2 regions of the Syntrophothermus lipocalidus DSM 12680 genome follow, and region 1 is predicted to be linked to the other one. Evidence: riboswitches for the same ligand, from Rfam matches in the RefSeq annotation. Region 1 holds a riboswitch; the other holds the start of a gene.
The links. A riboswitch is a leader RNA that binds a small molecule or an ion and turns the genes downstream of it on or off. The one in region 1 is predicted to bind cobalamin.
Positions count from the first base shown of each region.

Region 2: it holds a riboswitch for cobalamin, as region 1 does, so the genes downstream of both, SLIP_RS07250 (DUF2284 domain-containing protein) here and cobT (nicotinate-nucleotide--dimethylbenzimidazole phosphoribosyltransferase) in region 1, are expected to answer to the same signal.

Region 1 is NC_014220.1:254,778-264,973, forward strand. Features, by position in the region: gene nuoL (NADH-quinone oxidoreductase subunit L) at 1-1,379, shown strand, start outside; gene SLIP_RS01245 (complex I subunit 4 family protein) at 1,402-2,919, shown strand; gene SLIP_RS01250 (NADH-quinone oxidoreductase subunit N) at 2,907-4,307, shown strand; cobalamin riboswitch at 4,489-4,693, shown strand; gene cobT (nicotinate-nucleotide--dimethylbenzimidazole phosphoribosyltransferase) at 4,961-6,088, shown strand; gene galE (UDP-glucose 4-epimerase GalE) at 6,327-7,310, opposite strand; gene SLIP_RS01270 (mechanosensitive ion channel family protein) at 7,395-8,540, opposite strand; gene SLIP_RS01275 (CapA family protein) at 8,615-9,697, opposite strand; gene SLIP_RS01280 (type II secretion system F family protein) at 9,984-10,196, shown strand, end outside.
Region 2 is NC_014220.1:1,511,025-1,521,220, forward strand. Features, by position in the region: gene SLIP_RS07205 (histidine phosphatase family protein) at 1-238, opposite strand, end outside; gene SLIP_RS07210 (DUF8173 domain-containing protein) at 277-1,419, opposite strand; gene SLIP_RS07215 (hypothetical protein) at 1,416-1,856, opposite strand; gene SLIP_RS07220 (hypothetical protein) at 2,119-2,487, opposite strand; tRNA gene SLIP_RS07225 (tRNA-Pro) at 2,568-2,644, opposite strand; gene mtnA (S-methyl-5-thioribose-1-phosphate isomerase) at 2,775-3,803, opposite strand; gene SLIP_RS07235 (ABC transporter ATP-binding protein) at 3,840-5,246, opposite strand; gene SLIP_RS07240 (FecCD family ABC transporter permease) at 5,313-6,350, opposite strand; gene SLIP_RS07245 (ABC transporter substrate-binding protein) at 6,365-7,312, opposite strand; gene SLIP_RS07250 (DUF2284 domain-containing protein) at 7,380-7,949, opposite strand; cobalamin riboswitch at 8,160-8,453, opposite strand; gene SLIP_RS07255 (C-GCAxxG-C-C family protein) at 8,473-8,991, opposite strand; gene cobO (cob(I)yrinic acid a,c-diamide adenosyltransferase) at 9,030-9,569, opposite strand.

The DNA of each region.
Region 1 (10,196 bases):
CGGCCAGGGAAGCGGCGAAAAAGGCTTTCATAACCAACCGCATCGGAGATTTCGGGTTTCTCTTGGGCATCCTGTTTTTGCAGATCGTATTCGGCACCCTGGACTTCGAAGGGTTAGCCGGGCAAATCGCCGGATACACCAACACTGCCGTGTTGATAGTCATATCACTGCTGCTCTTTGCAGGACCAGTTGGCAAATCGGCCCAGTTCCCGCTGCACGTGTGGCTTCCGGATGCGATGGAAGGCCCGACACCGGTCAGCGCTCTTATCCACGCCGCTACTATGGTTGCGGTCGGGGTGTACTTGATCGCCAGGGCGTTTTTCATATTCAAGGCTAGCCCGGAAACCATGGCAGTAATCGCGGTCGTAGGCGGGTTCACGGCCTTGTTTGCCGCTACCATAGCCGTGGCCCAGAACGATATCAAACGCATCCTGGCCTACTCTACTTTGAGCCAGTTGGGATACATGGTAATGGCTATGGGTATAGGGGCCATGACTGCGGGGATGTTCCACCTGATGACCCATGCCTTCTTCAAAGGATTGCTGTTTTTAGCGGCAGGCAGTGTCATCCATGCTTTGGCCGGTGAACAGGACATATGGAAAATGGGGCGGCTTTCTAAGAAACTGCCTGTAACCGCCTGGACGTTTATCATAGGAGCCCTGGCCTTGGCCGGAATTCCGCCCCTGTCAGGGTTCTGGAGCAAAGACGAGATACTGCTTTCAGCCTGGGCTCAAGGATTCACGGGGATGTATCTCTTGGGTACCCTGGTGGCCTTCCTGACCGCTTTTTACATGTTCCGCCTGGTGTTCGTGGTCTTTTTCGGGCGGCAAGATGCCGAAGGCCATCCCCACGAGTCTCCAGCCGTGATAACGGTGCCGCTTATCGTACTTGCTTTTCTTAGCATCTTCGCGGGCTTTTTGGGATCCCCCGCGGCGGGGAACGCTTTTGCCCGCTGGGTGACGTACCCTGGAGCCCCCCACCATGAGGCTTCGATGGCTATTATGTTGGTATCTTCAGGGGTGGCTTTGGCCGGTATAGCCCTGGCCTGGGCTGTGTACCAAAAAGGCTGGATCGACCCAGACCAGGTAAAAGAGCGGCTGCCCGGAGTGTATCGGCTGCTCGCCAACAAGTACTACATCGATGAGATCTATCTCTGGCTTACCAGGTGCCTGGTGGACGGGACGGGGAAGCTTTTGTTCTGGATCGATATATACGTGGTCAATGGCCTGGTAAACGGGGTGGCGGCCCTGACCGGAAAGGGTGGACGAGTTTTGAGCTATACCGAAACCGGGCAGGTGCAGACTTATGCCGGGTACATGCTGGCCGGAGCCGTAACCTTGATCGGCCTGGTGCTGGTTTTCGGCTGGGCCCGGCTGTAAGTTGAAGAAGGAGGGGCGGTAGGTGAGCGGTTGGCCGATATTGACGACTATACTGCTGGCTCCGGTAGCCGGGGCCATCCTCATAATGCTGGTGCCGCGGGAGAAAGAAGAGCTTGCGAAAACGATAGCCGCGACAACGACTCTGGTGAGCATGGCTTTGTCCTTGTGGGTGTGGGGAACCTACGACCGGAGTACGGGCGGTTTTCAGTTTGTGGAGCACGTTCCCTGGATACCTGACCTGGGGGTAAGCTATTCCCTAGGGGTAGACGGCATCAGCGTTCCCATGCTGGTTCTTACAACCCTGATCGGGTTCAGCGCCGTCTTCGCTTCCTGGCGGGTAGCGCACAGGGTAAAGGAGTTTTTCAGCCTCTTTCTGCTCCTTTTAACCGGGGTAATGGGTACTTTTGTAACCACTGACCTCTTCATATTTTTCCTGTTTTATGAGGTGGTGGTAATACCCATCTACCTCCTCATCATCATGTACGGCAGCAGCAAGCGGGTGACGAAGGAATACGCCGGGATGAAGCTGACCATTTACCTGCTCGTGGGCAGTGCCTTTCTCCTGGTAGGCATGATTTCCCTTTTCGTGAAGTCCGGTGAAATCTTGGGTTACCCGAGTATGGACGTTTTGACCCTGGCTGCTCTCGATTTTCCGGTCGGGTTTCAGGTGTTTGTTTTTGCCCTGATGGCTTTCGGGTTCGGAACCCTGCTCTCCATGTTCCCGTTTCACGCCTGGTCACCTGACGGGTACGCTGGGGCTCCGACTGCTGTCAGCATGGTTCATGCTGGGGTTTTGAAAAAAATAGGGGGTTACGCTCTCATCCGGTTCGGGATTTGGCTCCTGCCGCAGGGAGCAGCTTACGTCGCGCCCCTCATCGCCGTCCTGGCTATTGGCAACGTGGTATACGCGGCCTTCATCTGCCTGGCCCAAAAAGACCTGAAGTACATCGTGGGTTATTCCAGCGTGAGCCACATGGGTTACGTGCTCCTGGGCTTGGCGGCCTTGAACCTGGTAAGCGTGAACGGAGCGGTAATGATGATGTTCGGCCACGGGGTTATGGCTGCGCTCTTCTTCGCCATGGTCGGGAACCTTTACGACAAGAGCCATACCCGGAACGTTGACGATTTCGGAGGCCTGGCCCACCGGATGCCGCGCTTGGCTTTCGGGTTCATGTTGGCCGGGCTCGCTTCGCTGGGACTGCCGGGCCTGGTAAACTTCATCGGAGAGTTCACGATTTTCGTCGGGAGTTTTGGGGTTTACCGGGTGTTCACCGTTCTAGCCGTATCGGGTATCATTCTCACTGCCCTCTATGTCTTGCGGGCTCTCGGTAATATACTTTTCGGGCCTTTGCGAGAGGAATGGTCTCACTTGGAAGACTTAAAAGGGGTGGAGATGGTGCCCTTGGTGGTTCTAGGAGCGGCCATTATCGTCGGTGGGCTGGCGCCGTTTAGCTTGATGGACATAATCAACCTGGGAGTGGGAGACATCGTGGCCCACATCGGACCGCTGCAGTTAGGAGGGATAGGATGGTTCCGCTAGAGTTGCTGTCAACCGAGATCGGTCTGGTTGTCTTGGGCTTGATACTGCTGGGGTGGGGAGTGTTGGTTCCCGTAAGGGCGAGGAGGGTTCAGGGAGTGATAACCTCTGTAGCCCTGGGAGCCATCCTGGCGATGACGCTTCATCTTTATCGAGGGGATACCGTCCTGTTCGGTGGTATATACCATCTAGATGCCTGGAGCACCTTTTTCAAGACCCTGTTCCTGATAGCGGGAATACTGGTGGTTCTGAGCTCAGACTTGTATGCCCGCCGGTTTGGGCGGCGCACAGACGAGTTCTACGGGCTTATGGTCCTGGCGCTTCTAGGAATGACGGTCATGGTGACCGCGGGAGAACTCCTCACCCTTTATGTGGGGATGGAACTGATGACCATAAGTTTTTACATCCTGGCAGCGTATTGTGTTCGGGATGAGCGTTCAGGAGAGGCGGGTTTGAAATACTTAATCCTGGGGGCGGTTTCATCAGCGGTCATGCTCTTCGGTATAAGCCTTGTGTATGCCGTGACCGGCAGTACAGTACTTGCGGAGATCGCCGCGAATCTCCTTACCCAACCGGTACTGGCGGCAGGGGTGCTGCTTATCTTGGCCGGATTCGGCTTTAAACTGGCCCTGGTGCCGTTTCACATGTGGGCTCCAGACATTTACCAGGGCTCGCCTATCACCGTAACCGCTTTTTTGGCCGTGGGATCGAAGGCGGCGGCCCTGGGCGCGATGTTAAGGGTTTTCACGACCGCCTTGCCTGAGACGGCGGTAGACTGGCGGCTGGTGGTAGCTGTACTGGCCGGCTTGACCATGGTAGTCGGCAATCTGATTGCCTTGGTACAGGTTGACATCAAGCGGCTGCTCGCGTATTCCAGTATCGCGCAGGCAGGGTATATGCTGACCGGACTTGCGGCTATGAACGATTACGGGCTAAAAGGAGCGGCCTTCTATGCCATGATTTACGTCTTCGCCAACGTCGGCGCTTTTGCGGTGGCGACTGCTGTTGAGGTTGATACCGGCAGCACCGAGATCAAGGCCATGAACGGCTTGGCCGAGCGTTCGCCGTTCATGGCGGCGGTGATGACGGTTTGTCTCTTGTCCCTGGCCGGGATTCCTCCCCTGGCAGGCTTTGTCGGTAAATTTTACCTGTTCACGGGTGCGGTGCAAGCAGGGTGGTTGTGGCTGGCGTTTGTTGGCCTTGTCATGAGCATGGTTTCCGTTTACTACTACCTGTCGGTGGCTAAAGCCATGTATATCGGTGAGGCAGGGACAGTCACCAGGTTGAACCCGGGAACGGCCACAGGCCTGACCCTCTGGGTGTGCCTCGTGGCCACCGTTCTCATCGGCATCTATCCCGCGCCGCTTTCCCTGATTACCCCGCTTCCATAACACAATTGTGTCTGAATTCAATCAGCGAACGGTTTCTGCATTTGAAAATTAAGTCTTGAAAAGAGTAGTGGCGAAAACAATGCTTGTGAAATATGTAACACTGATTTTGCGCCGGGAGGAAAAGAAGACTTTGTTCTTGACACGAGGAACGGGTACCAGTACAATTTGAAATCAAAGAGCATAGTAGCAATCTCAGCCAGGTGCCCCTTAGGGGATAATAGGGAATCGGGTGAAAAGCCCGAGCGGTCCCGCCACTGTGACCGGGGAGCGAGCCTGCGATTGGCCACTGTTTCTCAACCCGAGAGACGTCTCGGGAAAGGGGGATGGGAAGGCGCAGGTAGCGGTGATCCGGGAGCCAGGAGACCTGCCTGGTATGAGCTCTTCGTCTTCTCGCGGTGAGGAAGACGACGTGCTCGAGGACGATGGTAAAGTTCTCGGCTTAAGCCGGGGACTTTTTTATTTTGGCTGATTTGTTTAAGGGGGAGGGGGTAGATGATCTTGTTACTGGGGGTATTTTGATAGCTTGGGCCGGGCCGGGTTTGTGTCGTGGCATGTCACATTGGCAGAGGTACTGGACACACGGCTGAAGTGGTACTCATGTTGAGGACAGTTGGAAGGTCGCTATTAGCGAGAACCAAGGAGGGGGAATTACTGTGGTTTTAACTCTGGACAAGGTTATTCAAGGCATCGAACCGTTGAAGGATGAATGGCGCAAAAAGGCGCGGAGTCATATCGACAACTTGACCATGCCCCGCGGGAGCCTGGGGGAAGTTCTAGTCATTGCCGAACGCCTGGCAGCCATTAAAGAGACCCTAAAACCGAGCGTTAACCGTAAAGCTATTGTTACCATGGCCGGAGACCATGGCGTAGTGGAAGAAGGCGTCAGTGCCTATCCTCAAGAAGTGACACCGCAGATGGTCGCCAACTTCGTAGCCGGGGGAGCGGCTATAAACGTGCTGGCTTCGGTAGCAGGTGCCAGGGTTATAGTAGTCGATATGGGGGTGGCCCAGGATCTCGGCGAACTCGTGCAGCAGGGGGAGATCCTTTCGTACAAGGTAGACTACGGGACTAAAAATATGTGCAAAGGACCGGCCATGACCAGAGAGCAGGCTGTTCAATCCCTAGAGGCCGGCATCCGCATCGCGGGCCATCTGGTCGAAGAAGGAGTGGACCTTCTCGGCACCGGGGATATGGGTATAGGAAATACGACTCCGAGCAGCGCGATACTGGCTGCTCTTTCGGGGCTTTCCGTGGCTGAGATTACGGGTCGGGGCACCGGAGTGGATGATGTTGGATTGAGCAAGAAAATCCAGGCCATCAAGAAAGCGCTCGAGATAAATAAGCCGGATCCAAACGATGCGGTGGATGTGCTGGCTAAGGTAGGCGGGTTTGAAATCGGCGGTATTGCCGGGCTGATCCTGGGGGCGGCTTACTGCCGGGTGCCGGTCGTCGTAGACGGGCTTATATCTACGGCCGGCGCTCTTCTGGCCCACGCGCTGGCACCGGCTAGCGCAGACTACATGTTTGCCGGACACGTTTCGCGCGAGCCCGGGCACAGGCACATGCTGAGACGCCTCGGTCTGCGCCCGTTACTTGACCTCGACCTGCGTCTGGGAGAAGGCACGGGTGCCGCCCTGGCTATGCCTATCATCGAAGGGGCTGCCCAAGTGATAGGGAAAATGGCTACCTTCGAACAGGCCAGCGTTTCCCGGAGCGTGGAAGAGCGCCAGAGCGAGCAGGATTTAATAGGAGAGGGAACTAAGGCAGTCTCTATTCCATGAAGCCGACAAGAAAGCGTCTCAAAGGAATAAGCCTGCGTGCAGCATATTGTTTTTGCCTCCACCACAGGAAAACCGCGGTGACTGCAATAATGTTTGCCCGCAATTTTCATGGACAAAGGTTATCACATGAGCTAATAAACCGACAGGAAATACCCCCTGTCGGTTTATTCGTCCGTTATTCAAGCTAGTATTCACTTAGCCATGGGGCCAAATAAAGTTAATTTGGGTTAATCAGGTCTTATTTCAAAGCCAGGCGGATCCGTTTTTGTTCCCACCGCCAGGCGGTTTCGATTATGTGGTCCAGGTTATCGTAACGGGGAGTGAAGCCTAGTTCGGCCTGGAGTTTGGTGGCATCTGCTACCAGGGCCGGGGGATCCCCTTCGCGACGGCCAGAGTATTTGACGGGAAAATCGACGCCGGTGACTTTCTTGGCTGCTTCTACCACCTGGAGAACCGAATAACCCCGGCTGTAGCCGCAGTTGTAAACCCGGCTTTTGCCTCCGGCGAGCAAGTGTTCCAGCGCTAGGAGATGAGCATGGGCCAGGTCGTCTACGTGGATGTAGTCCCTTATACAGGTCCCGTCAGGGGTGGGGTAGTCGGTGCCGAATATTTCCAGGCAGGGGCGCAGTCCCGCAGCAGTCCTTACGCACATCGTTATGATGTGGGTCGCGTCTTCTTTCCCTTCACCGATGCGGGCCTGGGGATCAGCACCGGCGACGTTGAAGTAGCGCAGGGCGACGTAATCTAGGTCTTGCGCATAGGCCATGTCGGCCAGGACCTTTTCGACCACGGCCTTGGTTTGCCCGTATGGATTTATGGGATCGAGCCGGTTTTCTTCGGTTATGGGGATTTTGTCAGGTATCCCGTAGACGGCGGCCGAGGAAGAGAAGATGAACTTTCTCAGGCCGTTTCTTTTCATCGCTTCCAGCAGGCTCAGGCTGCCGGTTACGTTGTTGAGGTAGTATTTCAGAGGCTGGCGTACCGATTCCGGGACCACGATGTGGGCTGCGAAGTGCATCACGGCATCAATGCTGTGCTGTTTAAAGACCTTGTCTAAGGCCTCCTGATCTCGAACATCGCCCCTGATTAGCTTTCCGTACAACACTGCCCACTCGTGGCCGGTAGAAAGGTTGTCATATACTACCACATCATACCCGGCTTGGCCCAAAGCTTTGACCACGTGGCTGCCTATGTAGCCGGCTCCGCCGGTGACGAGTATCATCCCCACTTGCTACCACTCCTTACCAGAATAGTTCTGCTCAGTGCTTACACACTACGACGTAGAAACCCGTTATCTTGCCGGTTATTAATCTTTCTTGATGGGTTCGGCTTCTGCCACCGGTGGCCGCATCGGAGTAACGGTTGCCGGCGTTTCAAAGTAAAGGCTACGGCTGGGGAAGGCCACGCTAAGGCCTTGTTCCTCCATAAGAGCCATTATTTCGAGGTTGATATCCTCTCTTACCCGAGCGTAATCGGCCAAAGCCGTTGGCTTCACGAAGAACTGTATTAAGATGTCGAGGCTGCTTTCTCCGAAACCGTCGAAGCGCACCACTATCGTTTCTTGGTCAACCTCAGGGTGGGATGTGAGCAGTCTTTCAACAGCCGAAACAAACTCCCGGATCTGGGTACGAGAGGTGCCGTAGGTCAGCCCCAGCTTGAACATGACTCGCCGCTTGCCCATGCGGGACCAGTTGGTTATCGGTTCGGATGCCAGGGTTGAATTAGGCACTGTCACCAGGGCCTGGGTGAAGGTCCGGACCTTGGTGCTGCGAAAGCTTATGTCTTCGACCGTGCCTTCAACGCTGGGGGTTTGGATCCAGTCACCGATGGAGAAGGGTTTGTCAGTGATTATGACGATTCCGCCGAAAACGTTGGCTAAAGCATCTTTTGCCGCCAGGGAGATTGCTAGTCCGCCCAATCCCAGCCCGGCTATCAGCCCGTCTATTTTATAGTCCCATTCCTGGGCGATGACGGTTACGGCCAGGGCGATTATGACGAATTTGAGCACCTTGGAGAGAAAAGGAACCAGTATCTTGTCAACCTTGGCCCCAAACAGCTCTTCGTATTCTTCGCTCAAGGCCTCGAAACTGCCAGCGAAGTTGTACAAACCGGCGCTGATCAGGAGAATAACACCGGTTCGAAACACGTTGGAAATAAAAGCGTCAGCCGCAGGTTTCAAGGAAAGGTAATTCAAGGCCAGGTAGAGGCCCAGAAGGGCAAAAAACCACTCCAGGGGCTTGGTAAATGCTTCGATTAGGTGATTGTCCAAGCTGGTTTTGGTTCGGGAGGCCATCTTGTAGCAGACAGCAGTAATGAGGCGGGTCAGAAGCCTACGCAGAACCCAAAACCCGATGAGGAGGGTTCCAGCTACGCCGATAGTTATCCAGCCTTGTTTGCTTGTGGCCTGGACCATGGCACTTGCTACTCCAACTGTCCTTTCGAAAAAACCCACGATCTCAATATCTCCTCTTCCGACCAATTTCTATGAGAACTTTAACAGATCCGGAAGGAGGAAACAAGGACGTGTCAGCGGCAGCGATCAGGGTGATCGCCTGGGCAAGCGTTCGCGGGCGGTACGCACTTCGAGAGTTCATCAATTCGTTGGAGAACCGAGCCTTTCCACTGCCCAGCAAGCAAACTTGGCTGGCAGTTACTGATATAAACCGGAAGTAATTCATAGTTCGGTACCCCTCGGGGGGTAAGGGTGCATTTCACTATCATGCTGGTTTTGGTTTTTTCCCGTTTAAGGTCGAAAACAAAGTTGCCCAGGCTATAGAAGATCAGACCGGACTTGTATTTTTCTATTCCATGAAGACAGTGGGGGTGGTGTCCCAGCACCAGGTCGGCGCCGCTGTCCACTGCCAGCCGGGCGGCTTCTACCTGAGATGGCGTAGGGCAATCCGTGTATTCCTGACCGAAGTGCAGGGAAACCACCACCACGTTTGCCATTTTGCAGGCTTTGGGAATGTCTTCGACTAGGTATTTCTTTTCTAACGGAGCTATTCCGGGCTCGGTACCAGCCCGGAACAAGGAGTGCTGTTTACTCCAGATGAATGAAAAATCACAGTAGGATAAGAACGCTACTCGCAGTCCGTTCTCGGTTATTATGACCGGTCTCCTCGCTTCGGCAAGGTTGGCTCCGGCCCCGCAGTACAGGATACGATTTTGTTTGAGATTGGTAAGGGTGTCTAACAAGGCCGCTTTTCCGCAGTCACAGGCGTGGTTGTTAGCCAGTGATACGATGTCGATGCCCGCTTGCCTTAGGCCCTCTATCGCCGACGGGTTTGGTTTGAACAGGCCATACTGAGGATAATTCTTGTTCGGCAATCCCAGTGGAGATTCCAGGTTGGCAAAGGTTATATCGCCTTTGGTTAGAATGCCCGCCGTTTGGGCGAAAGGATAACCAGGTCCGAGAATTCTCATGGCCTCGGCCACACGCCTTCCCACCATCACGTCTCCGACCGCGACCAGCGATACTTCGTTGTTACGGGACAGGCGTGATATAAGGCTCATTCCCAAGGCAGGGTAGAGTACTCCGGTAACTAATGCGACGATGACTGCCAGCCCGAAAAGTTGCAGGTAGATTTTGGGTATGAATAACACTCTCACCTTACCAACTCCGGAAACGTCTTGGTTAATTGTATTTGCCGGGAGAGGCGAGTATGAAAGCTGTTTTCTCTCACGGCGCCGTTGGATTTTCGAGGACGGTTTTTGCCTCGTTAGAGCAGATTTCTCTCTGGTGTCGATTTTTCGTGAAATTTCGACAAAGGAACGATAAATTTGGTGTCGTAATGAATTACCGTAATGGACTGGGCGGTGTAGGAAGAGGAAGGAACGGGTTAATTCGACTAGACCCAGGGCAATCAGGCCGTTTAGTTGTACCGGAGTGAGAAAAGTGGCGAAGTCGTATCGATTTCGGGCCCGGAACTGGCAAAGCAAACAGGTAACCGGGCAAATTGAGGCAGAAAGCGAAGACGTAGCAATAAGAGAGCTGACCTACCAGGGGTTATTCGTAGTGGAGTTAAAGGAGATCCGCCATCCCGAGGAATGGCTGGGGCGGCTGCCCTTAAAATTGGTAAGGACCGGGGAAATAGTACTGTTTACCCGT
Region 2 (10,196 bases), 1.1 Mb from region 1:
TGAACTCCGGCATGACGCCAACCTCTAGTCCGTGAGGCTGGGCTATGATGCATGCCGTCTGGTAGGCTCGTGACAAGTCACTCGAATACACCGCCGATAAGGGAGCTTGCCTAAACCTGCTGGCAAGTCTCGTCGCCTGCCATATACCCCGTTCGCTTAACGGAACATCGGTCGCTCCTTGATACCTCCCCTTCTCGTTCCATATGGTTTCTCCGTGACGGACCAAATACACCAACATATTCTCAGTTCTCCTTAGTCTTACACCCCAAAAAAGAGTCAGACCTGCTTAGGCTTGAACAGCTTGGAAATAGCAGCCCCAGTGCCCAGCCAAACCACGGTCACGGCAAAAGCCCACCCAATTTGGGGAATCATAGTCAGGAGCTGCACAAGTGAAAGTCCCAGCAAGAACAGCCAAAACGGGTGGATGTTCTCCTGCCAGCCCGTATAACGGCCTATGGCCATTCCTGAGGCCGTTGCCACAATAATCTTGCTCAAATAAATCAAGAGCAGGTAGAAAAAAACCAGGATCAGAGCCAAAGGAACACCAATTACCGAAAACATCAGTGTAATGGCCAGAAGCGGTATAGTAAAAAAAGCGAGTCCTCCCATCAACAGGCTTTTGCCGGGTTTGTCGGCTATTTCACTTCCAAGGCCTTCCCATACCCCGGGCAACAACCAGCGAAGGACAATCCATGTCAGTATCAAGCTAAGAAACCCTGATATCACGTCTAGGTATTTCTCGTATCGGTACCGCTGTTTGCCCTCCGTCCTGGTCCAGTGTTGTTTTCCTTTGACCTGAGCCCCTTGCTGCAAGACTGCCTTGCTCGGCCCAGAATATACCAAATCCCCTTCAATTACGGCTTTTTTCCCCAGCCTCAAACTTGAGGTCTCAGAAAGGCGAACGTTCCCTCCTATTTTCCCGTCCAAGTAAACGGTTTCCCCGGTAGCGCTCACATGTCTTCCTACCTCTCCGTCCAGACCGAACCTGTTCACCGCAAAGACCAAATCCCTGCCAACCCTACCATTCTTCTCAATGTATAAACTGCTGGCTGCGGCAGTAAACGATCCTCCAACCGCCGATCTTAAAGTAACTTCGCCTGCCCCAACTCTCGCGTCTCCCGCCACGGGAGCGTTTATGTCAACTGAGTTGGCCACACCGATGAAGTCACCCCTAACCGCTCCGTTAACCACCACTTTTTGGGCTATCACGAACACGTCCCCGTCTACTTCTCCATCCAGGCGTACTGAATCGCCGCAAAACAAGTAGGGACCATGCAGGACCTTGCCACTACCGACATAAACGGTGTCACTGATCCTGGTCTGAAAGGCCCAACTCTGACCAGTACCCATCCACAAACACAAACTCACGACAAAAAAGCCAACCACAACCGACCTGCTCCAAGCGCAAACTCGTTTCATTGTTCCACCAGCCGTACTCGCTTTTTTATCAGCTTCACGATTGACCTGATTTCTTCCTCCCGAAAACTCCCTAAATGGAGAATCAAAGGTTTATCTTGCCCCTCAACATAAAAGATAAGTCTGTAAGTATTTCTCAAAGTTTTTTCGCCAGGGTTCAAGGCCTTAACCACGTACCCCACTTGCGACCATACTAACTCCTGGCTTTGCCCTTCGGTTTCCACCTTCATGCCCTCGTCGTCTATGTAAAGGCTTCGATAGTAAGACACACCAGCCGGGAAAAAAATGTACCCACGTTCCTGACGCAACGAGAAGATATTCCCGGCATCCGCAGCCCTGCGTCCTGCCTGCTGCCTCTTAAGATACACAAAAGCCTGACCTGCCGCCGCCGCGAGCAGTAACCCGATGACCGTCCAAGTCTTCCAATCCAGCCCTGTCACCCCTCCCTGTCACCAAGACAACTATTCACGCTCTTGCCGTAAAGGCTCCGCCGTTCTCCGGGTTTGTTTTACTTCTGAAACAACAAGTAGCACATCACTCCCAAGAAAAAAATTAAAAGATTGCAGTGGCAATTGCAACCTAATTATATGTCCCAATTACATATTTCCCTCGCGTATCACCCATCTGAAGAACAAGCGTCGACAGCCATCCTCAACCGCGAGGGTTTTAATTATAAAAGGCAATTTAACAGGTTAATGGTTATTATTCTTTCGCCTTCCTGGTTCGGGTTTGCCACTGGTGGTATTCCTCAACCCACGTTGCAGCCGAAACCCAATAACCGCAAACTTCAGGCTTGTTTTCTCCCTCTCGCCACAGAATAAGGTAGACGTACGGAAGCCTTTCATCGTTGTCCCATTTAGATAGCCGGTACAGTTCCCACAGGATACCCGCACGAGCTAAAGCAACAGAACGGTCGATCAAGGCCTCAACCAACGCTACACCGGTCTCCGCCGGTGCACCGTGCCTTTCTGCCATGCGGCACGGATAGTCGGCAACCGGCCCGTTACTAATTTGGCTAGTTGCCCACTCGATGACCTCGGATTCGCTGGCCTTTCTCACCGCAGCACTCATGTTCAATTCCCCCTCGCCGAAAAAAACCTACAAAAAACATGAAGCCTTCCGGAAAATACTCCAGAAGGCTCGCTTCCCCATGGTCGGAGCGACTGGATTTGAACCAGCGGCCTCTTGCACCCCAAGCAAGCGCTCTCCCAAGCTGAGCTACGCCCCGATCTGCTTCGTAATTCATGTTTGTCTAACCATATGCTTCCGAAGCAATTATATTGTACGATCCTGATACCGCGGTGTCAAGCGATGCGGGAGGTTTTGCTTAGATCAACCCAGCCCAACAAGGACCCTATCTAAGCCGTCCAATAGTCGTTTATGTTTTCCGGTCTAAAAATCCCTTTATCAGTAATTATGGAGGTGACCAGCTGAGGCGGAGTCAAGTCAAATGCGGGATAAACCGCCTTGACTTCCGGCCCAGTTATGCGGATCCCACGAAATTCCAATACTTCTGAGGGGTCCCGGTACTCGATCGGAATCTCTTTCCCGGAACGGGTACGTCGGTCAGGCCCTCCATATCCTAGAACATGAAAAGGAATGCCGTAGTAATTAGCAACAATAGCCAGCTGCAAAGTACCAACTTTGTTGGCAACCACCCCATCTATGGCCACGCGGTCAGCCGCAACAAAAACGCGATTTATAAGGCCTTGCGACATAAAGTGGGCCGCCATATTATCGGTTATCAGAGTAGTATCAACCCCCAACTGGCTTACCGACCACGCGGTCAGCCTTGCTCCTTGCAGGTAAGGCCTGGTTTCCGTACACATCACCTTGACGTCTTTGCCGTTCCCCCGAGCATATCTGAGCATATAAAACAGGGCTGGCCCGGCAAAGCAGTGGGTTAGAACCGTTTCCCCGGTTTTCACCAAAGACTCGGCCTCTCTGCCCGTTTTTTCTGAGCGCACCTTTTGTTTGTCAAGAATCGTTTCTAGGTACTGCTGAATGCGGTTTGATAAAGGTATTTCTTTCTCTTCATTTGTTTCTGCCAAGTCCCTCTTCAACCTGTCCAGTAAAGCCGCCAGATGAAAGCCAGTAGGACGCGTTGATTTCAACCGGTTTATCACCGGTTCCAATTCCTCCCATTTAACGGTTTTACCCTGTCTTTCTAAGGCCTTGGTCGCAAGGTACAAGCCATAACCGGCGGTGATGGCAATATCTCCTGCTCCCTGCACAACCATATCTTCTATTGCCCGAGCCACCTCTTCGTAATTGCGGCACACCACCGGCACCTGTTCTGTCGGTAATTTCCGCCGGTCAATAATAACCAGGCTGTCATCTTCTAGATAAACGTTGTTGCGCAAATCCATCAATAGGGGCTCTTGCATTGCGCTTACCATCTCCCATTAGCTGTTATACGAAAACTAGGCACTTGCTACCTCTAACTCACAGGGTTTCTGCAAAGTACTTTTTCTGCCAGCCAAAGTATGCAATACCTCTATCACCTTATCCTCATTGTCAACCCTAATACATCCTGTGTTCAGCAGTTCTGAGTAAAGGTTCAAAGCTACACCACCAGTGTAATCGCGTTCCTCCATGCTCCTTTTCTCCAGTAGCACAATCGGTACACCAGCCCGTGCCGATTCGCATACTGTTCTTAAATTGCCAAGGTTCCCATGCCCAAAAGGAACATCTCCAACTAATACTACATCCGCGCTGGTCATCATCTCTAGATTACGTTGACTCGCCTCGTCGTCCACGTCAACAAAAGCGGGTATATCGAGAATGAACAAGCCTAGTTCTTTGGCCAACATCCAGTCACCATCGCCGTGATTGAGCACACCCACCGTAACCTCATATCCCTCCATCACTAACCGCCCCATCAACTGAGATGCCATTCCTCCCCCCGCGACCAAATGAACCTTGAATCCTTTGGATTCGGTGGGGTTAAGCTTGGGTGACAAAGTTACTTGGGGGCAACCAAGAGTCGGATGAACCGTAATTAACACGTCGTTCCCATAAACCCTTCTGATGTTCTCGGCTGTGATCACATCCTTCGGCTTGCCGGATGCATAGATACGGTGATCCGATAAAAGCAACAAGTAGTTGCAATACTGGGCAGCCAAATTGAGATCGTGAAGGGTCATGATCACGGTCAGACCTTTCCGGTTCAACCGTTTAAGTACATCCATAATCTCGATCTGGTGATTAATGTCCAAGTAGGACGTAGGTTCATCCAGTAACAAAACATCAGGATCCTGAGCTAAGGCCTGGGCAATGAGTACCCTTTGCTTCTCCCCACCACTGAGTTCGGTTACACTTCTTTGGCTTAGATGGCCGGTTCTTGTTATCTCCAGGGCCCACTTTACTACCGCCTTGTCCGCTGGGGTCAAGCGCTGGAACCGGTTACAGTGGGGTGTTCTACCCATGGTCACGATGTCTTCCACCGTGAAGTCAAAATCGATCTCCGCTACCTGAGTCACAAAAGCCAGTTTTTTTGCCAGCTGAGACCGCTTCATTCGGTGGACATTTTGCCCTTCCAGTACGACTTCTCCGCTGATGGGTTTCAGTACTCCGCTAACGGTCCTGAGCAGGGTTGTCTTGCCCGAAGCATTAGGCCCGATTATCCCGATAAATGCCCCTCGGTCTACTGCAACAGTGATTTCTTTCAACACTTTACAGTCATTGAACCCGCAAACAAGGTCTTCAATCTTTATTAAATCCGTCATAACCGACCTATCCTCCAAACTAGCAGACGGTCTCGTCCTAAATGCCATCGCCACCCCTGTAATTCCCGAGGGACATGACAAAGGCGGTTTCTCCAAACTCATTCTCACATGTTGTACCACCGTTAATGCTTAACAGATATTGCCATGTCTAAGTCAATTATCATACGGTTAAGAAAAATAAGTTCTGCGATGCCGGCGAAGAAGATAGATGAAAAACGGGGCCCCGAATAAAGAAGTCACTACCCCCAGGGGGATCTCCACCGGGGCCAATAAGGTTCTTGCTGCTAAGTCCGCCAAGACCACCAGTATCGCTCCCGCCACGCCTGCTGCAGGGATAAGTTTCCAGTGATCGGGTCCAATCAATATTCTCACCACGTGGGGAACGATTAATCCGACAAAACCTATAATCCCGCTCGCAGCAACTGCAATTGCCGTAAGAACAGAAGCGGCGACCAGAAGTATTCTCTTCGAAGTCTCAACTTCAACCCCCAGGTGTTCGGCTGCTTCTTCTCCAAGGAGCATAACATTGAGATCACGAGCACAGTATATGGCCAAGCCCACACCAACCACGAGGTACGGCAGCGACCACATTACGTAATCCCACGACCTCCCCGAAAGCCCTCCCATAAGCCAGTAGACCACAGCATGCAGGCGGTCATCACTGAAGTACATCAGTAGCGAGACTAGCGAAGAGAGAAACGCGCTGACCGCTATCCCCGCCAGTAGCAGGTTCTGCACCGGAATAACATTACCCACCCGCGCCAGGTTGTAAACCACGATTACAGTCACCAGGGCTCCCAAAAACGCGGCTAACGGTACAGAACCTAGCCCCATCCAGGTCCAACTGACAGCCAAAACCATAGACGCCGTAGCTCCTAAAGCAGCTCCAGAAGAAGCCCCTATGACATAAGGATCGGCCATGGGATTTCGAAACAACCCCTGAAAAATGGTTCCCGCTACTGCGAGGCAAACCCCCACTACCATAGCCAGCACCAGCCGAGGAAGACGAATAAACCAAATGATCTCCCGAAAAGTAGGAGGCACGTCTGAGAATCCCTCTTGCGTTCCGGGAAGCTGAGAAAACAATATCTTGATAGTTGTTTTAAGAGGAATTTGTACCGCTCCGGTTCCAAGAAAAACCAAGGAAACTAAAAACAAAGCCAGAATCAATATCGGTATCGCGAATCTTTTTCCGAAGTCAGGCAATTCACTGCCTCCTGTTATTTGAATAGCTCTGGATGAATACACCGGGCAAACTCGTCAATTGCTTGGACCAACCGGGGCCCAGGACGGTTCACGATGTCCGCATTCACCGTGTAGATATGCCCCTGGCGAACTGCGTTTATCTGCCGCCATCCGCCGGGTCTGTCGTAAAGGTTAGCAGCCTGAAGATCTCCATGTCCGTATGAATGGATGATTACATCCGGGTTTTTCGCTATGACCATCTCCTCACTGTATTGGGGCCATGCCGTAGCCGCGTCATCTGCTATATTGAGGCCTCCACACAAGCTGATTAAATCGTTAATGACCGTCTTGGGTCCAGCAGTAACTAGCGGATTGTACCACACTTCATAGTAGACACGGGGGCGGTCTTTTGTTTGCTGCACCTTTGCCTTCACCTCGTCCATCTTGCTGCGTATAGACTGCGCTACCTGGCGAGCTTCGGTCGCACATCCCGTAGCCTTTCCCACCATTTCTATTGATTCCAGGGTTCCCTCGATGCTCTTAGGGCTGACAACAATAACCGGGATAGAAAGCTTTTGAAGCTCGTCTGCGATCTTAGCGTGCAGGTCCCCCGCTACTACTAAGTCCGGTTTGAGGCTAACTATCTTTTCGATACTGGGATCCGAAAACCCTCCTACTTTCTCTTTGTCTTGCGCCTCCGGGGGGTAATTACAAAATGTCGTAACCCCAACAATGCGTTTGTCTAATCCCAAGGCAAACAATATCTCGGTGTTGCTCGGTGATAAAGAGATTATTCTCTGTGGTTCCGCTTCGATCTTAACTTGGCGACCCAGGTCGTCGGTAACTGTTACCGGAAACCCCTTATCCGGCGTTGGCTGTTTCGTCTGCGAACCCCCTTGTCCCGAACAGCCGGATAAAAATGCCGAAAAAGCCAGCCATATGAGCACAACTACTAGCTTAGTGAAAAGCTCCGTTTTTCTCATCCTCTTCCCTCCAGTAGCTGTATGAGTATACTAGACTCTGAACATGTTGTTTATGCTAACGTCTGTTTTAATCGATAAGAAGAAGCCCATTCCAAACAACTTCATCTGAGACCGGAAATCGTAAAGACAACCCGGCTTTTTCTGCTGTTGCCACGACATCTATACCCATAGCCTCCATTGACGGCCGGGCTTCGAAAGGATGCCTGCAAGGCTTGCCGGAAGCAATACCAACACACTCGTCGCACAGATGGCACGCGCCACCGATAAGTCCCGCAGCAAAACGGAACCCTAACCTAAACGCTTCTTTTTCTCCCAGGTTAATCATAAAATGCAGTTTTCGGGCTCCTCCGAACACGTCGGCGTAATGTCTTTCCCTCTCGGGAACAAAAAACTGGCGATACTGTACCAGCAAAGCAATGTTATATAACCTGAGAGCCTCTTGGAACTCGTTAACCATGGGCAGGTTAGGAGGACACATCAGTCCTCGGTTATAGCTGTCACACACAGGGACCAGGCATTTAAGCCGTACTCGGGGATCAACAACTATTTCGCGGGCTGGAATGCGCGCTACGTGGCCCCCATGGTCCTGTAGAACCCGTTCAATCGAAGAAAGTTTTGTCTCCTTTTCGTCATACATATTGACAATTCTCCTTCTCTGCACGACATCTTGCCCTTTATGAAATTCCAGATATTTCTCCTTCCCTGAAGGTCACCATCTCCCTCAGTATTTTGGTATTGGCTTGAAGTGGTTGGTGATCTCACAGGGCAAAAGCAAAGTTCCCAGTCGATTAGCCATCGACTGAGAACTTTACCATCATCTCGGTTCCTACCCCTTTTCCGCGAAGGTGGTAAAGAATTAGAACAGGCAGGTCTCCTGGCTCCCGGATCCTCGCTTTGCCTGCGCCTTCCCATCCGGCACTCAAGTCGATTCAGGAACCGGGTGGTAACTGCGGTTTCTACATATACCTACCACTTGGAACGAGTTCCGATACGACCTGAGTGCCGGAAAGTGGCTCCTGCGAGGTTGCAGGCGTTGCTCCCCGGCTACAGTGGCGCGACCGCGCCGGCTTACGAACCTATGCGGCTGGTTCACCGGCTTCCCTATTATCCCCATACGGGCACCTGTCCGATAGTATTCTATTTTTGGATACCCAACATTTCTACTCCTTACCGGCTACGTTTGGCCCGAAGGGCTGAATATACCCTTCCTCCTTACCCTTGATGATGTATTCCATAGCCATCCCTGCTGCTTCGATGACCATCTTCATGCACTGGCGGAAACGTTCCTTGTCCTGCCACTCTGGGTAATTTTCATTCAGCTTAGCACAATCGAGGTATTGAAACTTGGCTTTAAACTCGTGGGGAAGACCGTTGAAGAAACGGTATAGTCCCGGGTTTCCGTAGAGCCGGTCCACCCTCTCCTGGAACTCGCCTTCCAACGGGTTCTTGCGGCCGTGGACAGCTCCAACTGCCATGACTGCACCGATAAGAGCCCCGCAGTTGTTGCCTGAAAGCCCCATTCCGCCTCCGAAACCGGTAGCCATAGCCACTACCTCAGGTGGAAAATCGGTAACTCCTGTGTCCAGAATAGCCTTCAGTACTGATTCGGCGCAGTTCAGACCCTCGCGGAAATTCTGCCGCGCGTTGTCCTTAGCCTTTTGAACCAGATCCTCGCTCATTATATTCGCCTCCCCAAAAAATAACCGGATACATAAAATCAGAACTCAATCCCGGCCCTGGCTTTGATCCCTTTAGCATAAGCATGTTTAATCTCTTTTACTTCGCTTACAGTATCGGCCAGCTCGATGATCTCAGCTGGAGCTCTTCTTCCAGTTAAAACCAAGTCTAACTGAGGCGGTTTATTCTTCACCAGTTCTACTACCTCTTCCACCGGAATCAGTCCAAAATCCATGCAGATGTTGATCTCATCCAGTATCACCATGTCGTACTCCCCAGAAAACATAGCCTGCCGGGCCATTTCTAACCCTTCCCGGGCCTCTTCGATGTCGGCCGGAGTTGCCTTACCTTTGATAACGAACTTCTCCAAGCCACACTGGCGAACCGTCAGGTTAGGCAGGTATTTTTCCGCACATATATGTTCGCCGTAGGTCCTCCCCTTCATAAACTGAAGGAAGAATACCTTAAACCCGTGACCCATAGCCCTCACAGCTTGCCCAAGAGCCGAAGTGGTCTTACCTTTCCCGTCCCCGGTTATGACCAGTACTAAACCCTTTTTTTCCTCCTTGCCTTCAGTCACCTGCGTCCCCTCCTATGAATGCACTACCGCCACGACCATAACATTCGCTCACCGTGCCGGTCCAAACTATGAGTTAACCCGAGCAGTTTCCATCTCTGTACATAACGGTGTTTCGTCGGCACTTATATATCAATAGCAGGTATCGGTCGTTAATCAAGAATCAAACTGGAAAGACTACCGGAACTGAAAAGTTCGGGGCAGCTAATGTTAGTTACAATAGCCAGCACAAACCAGCACAGTGGGAATGCAAAACGATGCGGATCGCGAGATGTGGCCTCACCCCCTCAGCCAACAAAAAGCGCATAAACATAACATGTCTTTCTCTAAGAGAATTCTATTTCTGTTCTTTAATTTTTTATAATCAAATTATAGATTAGTTTGTATTGCCTTGCAATGGTTCCACACCCGGACCTAAGTTGTATTCATGACGAGCGGGACCTTACGCCGCAACCGGTATCACGGCTAAACACTGAAAACGCCGCTTCCTATGTAGCGACTGACCACGGAGTCCACAATTTTAGTATGCCGTAACGGGATGGAAACTATAGTTACCCTCGAATCCCTCTTGACTCCCCGTCCTTCCCACGATAAATTTAAAAAAGACGGTTGCGCTTAAACATAAACTCT